DNA from 2 places in the Massilimicrobiota sp. An80 genome. Region 2 is predicted to be linked to the other one. Evidence: a T-box and tRNA genes for the amino acid it is inferred to sense, from the RefSeq annotation. Region 2 holds a T-box; the other holds one or more tRNA genes.

Region 1 (4,430 bases), on a different contig from region 2:
ATATTATGCACAGCATCTCTATCCAATGATTGTCCATAAGCCTTTTGTAAACTTAAACTGATTGGATGACTTGAAGCCATTTCCACATGAGCTGCATAATACAATAACTGTTGCTGATCATAATTATCAGTTGGATCAATATGCGTTACTTCAAAAACCCCTTTTGTCAGTGTTCCCGTTTTGTCAAAAACAATATATTTGGCACTGGCAAGAGCTTCGAGATAATTTGAACCCTTCACCAAAATTCCTTTTGTTGAAGCACAACCAATGCCACCAAAGAAACTGAGTGGTATAGAAATAACCAAAGCACATGGACAACTGATAACGAGGAATGTTAACGCACGAATAATCCAATCAGCCCATGAGGCATCTTTCCCCATCAACATCAAAACAACAGGTGGAATTATCGCTAATGCCAATGCACTATAACAAACTGCTGGTGTATAGTATCTGGCAAACTTAGTAATAAAGTTTTCTGAACGTGACTTTTTCATACTTGAATTTTCTACCAAATCAAGAATTTTAGAAACTGTTGATTCACCAAATTCCTTTGTTGTTTTCACTTTAATTTCACCAGTCATATTAATAAAACCACTGATGACTTCATCGCCGCAATGTGCATCTCTTGGCACACTTTCCCCTGTCAAAGCACTCGTATTAAATGTTGTATTCCCTTCAACAATAATACCATCAATAGGCACTTTTTCACCAGGATTGACAATGATTTCACTACCTATTTCGACATCATCTGGATCAACTTTTTGAAGCTTACCATCTATCATCATATTAGCATAATCGGGACGAATATCCATTAATGCGGCAATATTACGACGACTTTTACCGACTGCAACACTTTGGAACAATTCGCCAATCTGATAAAACAGCATGACAGCGACACCTTCACGGAATTCACCTAAACACATAGCGCCTACAGTCGCAACAGCCATCAAAAAGTTTTCATCAAAAACCTGTCTTTTTAATATACCTTTTATCGCTTTTCTTAAAATATCATACCCAATAATCAGATAAGGTATTAGATAAAGTACCACTTCTACATATAAATTCACAGAAACATATGAAGTTAAAATCATGATTCCAATCATGAATCCTAAAGATAACAGAATTCTATAAAGAACTTTCTTTTGTTTTTTATTCATCATAACACTCCTATTCATTTTAATATATGTTCACTCATTCATATATCATCTAAATAAATATCCCTTTTTAAGGGAATTTATTCTATAAATAAATTTCACAGTCATCTTCTACGACTTTACAATTCTTATAAGCTTTTTGCATGACTTCATCAATATTAACTCCATCTTCAAATTCAACTTTTAGTTTTAAAGTCATAAAACTTAAAGTTGCATCTTTCACACCTTCTGTTTTTTTAACAGCTTCTTCCATTTTAGCTGCACAGTTTGCACAATCTACATCAACTTTATATGTCTTTTTCATCTTCTTTTTCCCCTTTCTTATTCTTCTACATGTTCCATACCCATAGACATGATTGTTCTAACATGATCATCATCTAATGAGTAAAAAATAACCTTTCCTTCACGTCTGAATTTAATCAATTTACTATCTTTGAGAACTCTCAACTGATGACTCACTGCTGATTGACTCATTCCTAAAACTAATGCGATATCTCCTACACATAATTCACTTTCAAACAATGCATAGAGAATCTTGATACGTGTTGTATCCCCAAAAACTTTAAATAAATCAGCTAATTCATATAAATATTCATCATCCGGCTGTTTATCTTGAACTCGCTTGACAATATCTTCATGAACTTCTAAATTTTCTTGATTCAATCCCATAACATCATCCTTTCAATGAACATATGAACATTTCTTCATATATAAATATATTACTATTATTCTTCTTTGTCAATAAAAACTTTACATAAATTTGATAGATTTGATTCTTCTCTTTCTGTTAGTATCATAGTAGATAAAATATTAAGAATGGAGTGAAGTTTTATGCTAAAAAAATTAAAAACCGGGCTCATATGTTTAATAATAGGAGAAATCATATCTTGGATTGTTTCTTTTGTTACTTTACCATCTTTTATTCATGGTTTTCTATTAGGTCTATCAGTTGGTTTAAAACTCATTAGTATCATTTTCATATTTATCATCATTATCAATTACCCTAAAGAAAGCAAACAATAACACAAATCATGTTATTTCTTCATTTCGTTTCCCATTCTTCATAAAGAATCTCATTTTTCAAAAAACTATAAATATGAAACATAAAAGAAGTCAAAGATAGAGACTTGTTAATATCTTGACTTCTTTATTGCTGAATACTATGAATCGTTCAAAAATAAGAAACGTCTTTTCATAAATGTGCTACTAATCAGTGAATCATTTTTACGCCCTTTTCCAAACAATCTTTTTATCTAATAGCATTATAAGCAAAATAAGATCCATTATAAAAAGATTCCAATATATATTTTGCATTCTATTTTATTTTTGAGTTCTCTTAACATCTTAAGTTGTTTTAATTAGAATGATAAGACGAATTATCAGAAACTTTTATAAGTGAACTACTATAAGACTGGAGTCTATCCAAATAATTTAATGGAAATTGTTTTAATAACATATACCTTTTCAGATTCTTTTTTAACATTTCAATAGTATCGCTTCTTTTTAACTTCAAATTTTTTACTGAAACATCCATATATCAATCCTCCTTTTGAATTTAGGCACAAAAAAACTATGTTGATTACAACATAGCTTATAGCCGAACCACTGTTATTGAGTTTGCCAAAATAGATATTTAGTTGATATACTCTACATTTTTTTACTCTATTAATAAAATGGAGCGGGTGATGGGAATCGAACCCACGTAGTCAGCTTGGAAGGCTGAAGTTCTACCATTGAACTACACCCGCTTGTCTGGTGCGGATGACAGGACTTGAACCTGCACGCCGAAGCACTAGATCCTAAGTCTAGCGTGTCTGCCAGTTTCACCACATCCGCATAAAATGGTGACCCGCAGGCGACTCGAACGCCTGACCCTCTGATTAAAAGTCAGATGCTCTACCTACTGAGCTAGCGGGTCAAAAACATGGTGCCGGCTAAAGGACTTGAACCCTCAACCTACTGATTACAAGTCAGTTGCTCTACCAATTGAGCTAAGCCGGCATAAAAAAATGGTGGAGGTTAACGGGCTCGAACCGCTGACCCTCTGCTTGTAAGGCAGATGCTCTCCCAACTGAGCTAAACCTCCATATGGTGACCTGTACGGGATTCGAACCCGTGAATGCATGCGTGAAAGGCATGTGAGTTAACCGTTTCTCCAACAGGCCTCAAAAATGGCGCTTGAAGTAGGACTCGAACCTACGACCGATCGGTTAACAGCCGATTGCTCTACCAACTGAGCTATTCAAGCATTTTCGATTGCCTAAATATATTATCATATCATTTCATGTAATGCAAGTCTTTTTTTAAAAAAAATAGAAGTCATTTTGACTTCTATAAATATTCTCCATTTTTACCCCAATTTTCAAATTCTTCAATAGAAAGATATTGCTGTTCCACAGGTATTTTGGTAATACGTTCAACTTCTTTCAACAGTTTTTCAGCAAACTCTTTTTTATATTGATAATCTGTTGTATGAAAAAGCTGACAAGATATTTTCATACATTCCATTTCCTGTCCTCTAAAATACATGACTTGATTATCTTCAATATGAATCATTAAGTTTTCTTCTTTTTTATTAGGTAAAATAGAAATTAATTGACCAGCACTTTCTTTTAATGCTTTTTCTTGATTTAATGTTAATGTTTTTGTTGTTGTAAATGTTATATACGGCATACTATTTTTCCTCCCATTTATCCATTATATATAAACAGCTTTAAAAATTATGACGAAATAGATAACATTTCATATGTTATTTCACCTAAAATCTTAACTCCTTCTTTGATCTTTTCATTGGTTGGTGTTGAATAATTCATTCTAAAACTATGACATTCTTTCGTATCATCATCTAAGAATGCATTTCCTGGTACAACTGCCACATTCTTTTCCAAAGCTTTTTTCACAAATGTCAACATATCAACACTTTCAGGCAATGTCACCCAGATAAACATTCCACCTGTTGGTATTGTATATTGAACATCCGGATGAAAATGTTTTTTCATTTCATCAAGCATTAAGTGACATTTTTGTTTATAAATCATTCGAATACGTTCAATATGTGCATCCATATCATAATTTTGAAGATATCGTGCCATAACTTTTTGAGCCCAAAGATTAGAATGAACATCACTGGCCTGTTTGGCAACTGTCATTTTTTGAATAATCGCTTTTGGTGCTATACAACAAGCCACACGCATTCCAGGCGCAATAATTTTAGAAAGACTTGCTGCATAAATAACCAATCCATCTTCATCCAATGATTTTATAGAAGGAATAGCT
Region 2 (4,430 bases):
AAGTTTTCAGCATATGGACGATAGACAGTTTTAGCTTTATAAGCTTCATTGACAAAAATCATCATTTGTGAAATAGCAGTATTAAATCCTAATGTTTCATAATCATGAGTGACTTTTTTAACAGTAGAATGATAAACAAAGTCTAATGAATGATCATTTTCATCACTTAATTTATCAGATTCCACAATCAAACGATACACACGATCCAACCATTTTCTAGCACCGTCAACACCTGTTTCACTCCATGGTTTACTTGCTTCCAAAGGTCCCATAAACATTTCATAAACTCTTAATGTATCAGCCCCATAAGTTTGAACAATATCATCAGGATTAATGACATTACCTTTAGATTTACTCATCTTTTCACCATTTGTTCCTAAAATCATACCTTGATGATATAATTTCTGGAATGGCTCAGGATGTGACAAATATCCTTTATCGTATAAATAACGATTCCACATACGAGAATATAATAAGTGTCCAACAGCATGTTCTGGTCCACCAACATATAAATCAACTGGTAACCAGTGATCCAATAACTTTCTATCAGCAATCGCATGATCATTATGTGGATCAATATATCGCATATAATACCAGCTGCTTCCCGCACTTCCTGGCATTGTACTTGTTTCACGTTTTCCAGCTTTTCCATTCACAGTGACATTCACCCAGTCTGTAGCTTTATCCAATGGTGATGCCCCACTTTTAGAAGGTGAGTAATCTTCTAATGGTGGTAAAATCAATGGTAATTCATCATCTGATAATGCAACGGAAGTGCCATCATCAAAATTAATCACTGGAATTGGTTCTCCCCAATATCTTTGACGTGCAAAGATCCATTCTCTTAAACGATAATTCACTTTCTTTTCACCACAATGATGATCAGTTAACCATTGAATCATTGTTTCAATGGCATCTTCTTTGTTCATACCATTTAAGAAATCAGAATTAATATGATTTCCATCCTGTGTCCATGCTTCTTTTGTAACATCTCCACCTTCAAGCACTGGAATAATTTCAAGACCAAATTTATTCGCAAATTCCCAGTCACGATCATCATGAGCAGGAACCGCCATAATAGCACCAGTTCCATATCCTGCTAAAACATAATCTGAAATCCAAATAGGTATTTTCTTTTGATTCACTGGGTTAATTGCATAAGCACCAGTAAAGACACCTGTTTTATCTTTATTTAATTCAGTACGTTCTAATTCAGATTTTGTAGCACAGACTTTCACATAGGCTTCAATCGCTTCTTTTTGTTGTGGTGTTGTAATCTTAGCTACCAATTCATGTTCAGGAGCTAACACACAATAAGTTGCGCCAAAAAGCGTATCACAACGTGTTGTAAACACAGTAAACTGTTCATCATGTCCATCAACTTGGAAATGCACATGAGCGCCAATAGATTTTCCAATCCAGTTTCTTTGAATTTCTTTGGTAGATTCAGGCCAATCAACATCCTCTAAACCAGCCAATAATTTTTCAGCATAAGCAGGGATATCAATAACCCACTGTTTCATATTCTTTCTAATAACTGGGTATCCCCCACGTTCACTTTTTCCATCAATGATTTCATCATTAGCTAAAACAGTTCCTAATTCTTCACACCAGTTCACTGGAATATCCACATTTTTAGCTAAACCATCTTCATAAAGCTGTTTAAAAATCCATTGTGTCCAATGATAATAATCAGGATCACAAGTAGAAATACATTTATCCCAATCAAATGAAAAACCTAACATCTTTAACTGATGTGTAAAAGTTTCAATATTATGACGTGTAAATCCTTCAGGGTGATTTCCTGTTTTAATCGCATATTGTTCAGCTGGTAATCCAAAAGCATCAAATCCCATTGGATGTAAAACATTATATCCCTGCATTCTTTTCATACGTGACATAATATCTGTTGCTGTATATCCTTCAGGATGCCCAACATGTAATCCTTGTCCTGATGGATATGGAAACATATCTAAAGCATAGTATTTAGGTTTTGAAAAATCCCAAACATCAGTATAGAAAGTCTGATGTTCATCCCAATATTTTTGCCATTTCTTTTCAATGGCTTGATGATCAAATGGCATCATTTATCCCTCCTTATAATATAAAAAGCCGTCCTTCTAAGGACGACTTGATCGCGATACCACCTTAGTTCATATATGGAATCCATATATGCTCTCAAAACTTTAACGCAGTTAACGACAAAGACTACTCTTTTCATCTTTGTATCTCCAAGGCGAGTTCATTGCCTAACCTGTCTATTTCCACCACCCATAGACTCTCTAAAAAGTATCACCAACTACTACTCCTTTTCATCGATTCTAAACACAGAATATTATATCATATGTTTATTATTTTGCAAATCTTTTCTTAAATTTTAGGAAAATGATACATAACAATAGCTCCAGCAATCGCAACATTTAAAGATTCAATCGCTTGAATAGGAATATATAAATGAGCATCACATGCATCTAAAACAGCTTGAGAAACACCCTGTCCTTCATTACCTAACACAAAAGCCATTTTGTCTTGTGGCTGATAGTGATGAATAGGTTGTGCCTGATGTAATGATGTTCCATAAACTCTGACATCATTTTGTCGGAGTGATGTGATAGCTTCTATCAAATCCATTTGACAGATGGACATTTGAAAAAGTGCTCCCTGTGTTGCACGAATGACTTTATCATTATATAAATCCACACTATTATAGGACATGATAATTTGATCATAGCCCAGTGCTAATGCTGTTCTGATAATCGTTCCTAAATTACCAGGATCTTGAATATTATCCAATAACAGATAACGCTGATGATTGGTATTGAAAAGACGATGATGTGGTTTATGACAGATGGCCATAATAGGTTGTGGTGTCTTTGTAAAAGCGAGCTTTTCCATGATATTGGAAGATACATAAATCGTTGGTTCTTCAAATGTTTCATGAAGCGTTGTAATAATTGTTTCAATACAATTGGCTTTTTTAGCTTCTTCAACCAAATGATACCCTTCAATTAAAAATTGATCTTCTAAATCACGGTATTTCTTTTGTTTCAATTTCATGATTTTTTTTATTGTTTCATTTTGTATAGATGTAATCATGTATGCTTCTCCTTTAAACGTTTTTGAATTTCCTGATAACAAGGCATTCTTTGAGCTATTTCCTGATAAAACAAAGCAGAGTGATTAGGCTGTAAAAAGTGTACGAGTTCATGAAGAATGACATAATCAATAAGTTCTTTTTCCAAATGAATAAGTCCTAAATGAAAAGAAACACGATGATCACGATAATAACAGCTTCCCCATCGACTCTTATATTTTTTAATCTCAATCAAAGGCATATCTAAATCAAAATCATAAGCTAAATAAGCAATGATTTTCTCTTCAATGTAATCATGTAATATTTGACGACACATTTTTTCAATACATGTTTGTATATCACGATGATAAACATAAATATCCTGATGATGAAATTGACATTTTTTTATTCCTATATCACGTAAAACAATACGATATCGCTGATTAAAAATCAAGACATATCCATGATCACAATATTGAGCATAAGGCTGATAAGCATTGATTTGTTTCAGTAAGCGTTTTTGATAAGTCTGTATTGTTTTTTCAATATATTCTAATGGTGTTCCATAAGGTGCACTGACAAATAACATTCCATCTTTAACACGCATACGTATATTTTTCATATACTTATATGTTAACTGATATGTTATAGTTTCACCATTTAATAAGATTTGATACTCTTTCATAAAACTCCCTGTATAAATCAAAATATTTATCCCATATTATATAAGAAAGGACTGATAAAATGCGTGAAGCACTTTTAATGAATCTCAAAGGATTTTCTCCAGCACAACTCCAAGAAACAATTGATGAAGGTATTGCTTCTCAAGAAGAAACAATTCTTGTTGGTTTAGGTGTTCTTTTTGAAGAATACTATAATTCTTTGGATCAGACTTCTAAACAACATTTTTTACAAAGCCTGAGTGCTCTTTTATAGACCATTTGATGGTCTTTTTTTATGAATATATAATTGTTTCACTTGTCTTAATGCAATAAACAGACATAAGAAAATAAAATTCCATTGAAATAAATCCAACATTGGAACAAAGAACAAAATAATCGCAATCAAGCATAAAACAAGAATAAATTTATATGTCAGAATATTTTCATAAGTATCAAATATGATTTTTGATATTTCAAAAATCATATAATCCAATAACCATAACAATAAAAAATATAATGTTGTATAAATATTAACTAAAAATAATCGTTGAATAGCTTCAAGAAATGAACATTCATAATATGATATCAATGATATCATAAAAGATATAAAAGCGATAACCAAAGTAGATAAAGCATTTCTCAACATATATAATGTCATTTTATCTTTTTTTCCTGGTGTCATAGTTATTCTCCTT

Evidence for each region. A T-box is a leader RNA that pairs with one kind of tRNA and senses whether it is charged. The one in region 2 lies ahead of leuS (leucine--tRNA ligase), so its partner is inferred to be a tRNA-Leu.
Region 1: it has a tRNA-Leu gene. The T-box ahead of leuS (leucine--tRNA ligase) is inferred to sense a tRNA for this amino acid. The anticodon was not compared.

The regions. Positions count from the first base shown of each region.
Region 1 covers NZ_NFHI01000012.1:33,716-38,145, reverse strand. The annotation lists gene B5G32_RS05075 (heavy metal translocating P-type ATPase) at 1-1,157, opposite strand, end outside; gene B5G32_RS05070 (cation transporter) at 1,240-1,458, opposite strand; gene B5G32_RS05065 (ArsR/SmtB family transcription factor) at 1,476-1,823, opposite strand; gene B5G32_RS05055 (hypothetical protein) at 2,509-2,688, opposite strand; tRNA gene B5G32_RS05050 (tRNA-Gly) at 2,829-2,902, opposite strand; tRNA gene B5G32_RS05045 (tRNA-Leu) at 2,908-2,990, opposite strand; tRNA gene B5G32_RS05040 (tRNA-Lys) at 2,997-3,072, opposite strand; tRNA gene B5G32_RS05035 (tRNA-Thr) at 3,080-3,155, opposite strand; tRNA gene B5G32_RS05030 (tRNA-Val) at 3,165-3,240, opposite strand; tRNA gene B5G32_RS05025 (tRNA-Glu) at 3,244-3,319, opposite strand; tRNA gene B5G32_RS05020 (tRNA-Asn) at 3,327-3,402, opposite strand; gene B5G32_RS05015 (tautomerase family protein) at 3,486-3,827, opposite strand; gene B5G32_RS05010 (aminotransferase-like domain-containing protein) at 3,875-4,430, opposite strand, start outside.
Region 2 covers NZ_NFHI01000007.1:1,870-6,299, forward strand. The annotation lists gene leuS (leucine--tRNA ligase) at 1-2,084, opposite strand, end outside; T-box leader at 2,120-2,325, opposite strand; gene B5G32_RS03160 (TrmH family RNA methyltransferase) at 2,371-3,096, opposite strand; gene B5G32_RS03165 (M48 family metallopeptidase) at 3,093-3,758, opposite strand; gene sspI (small acid-soluble spore protein SspI) at 3,818-4,009, shown strand; gene B5G32_RS03175 (hypothetical protein) at 4,004-4,417, opposite strand; gene B5G32_RS03180 (hypothetical protein) at 4,420-4,430, opposite strand, start outside.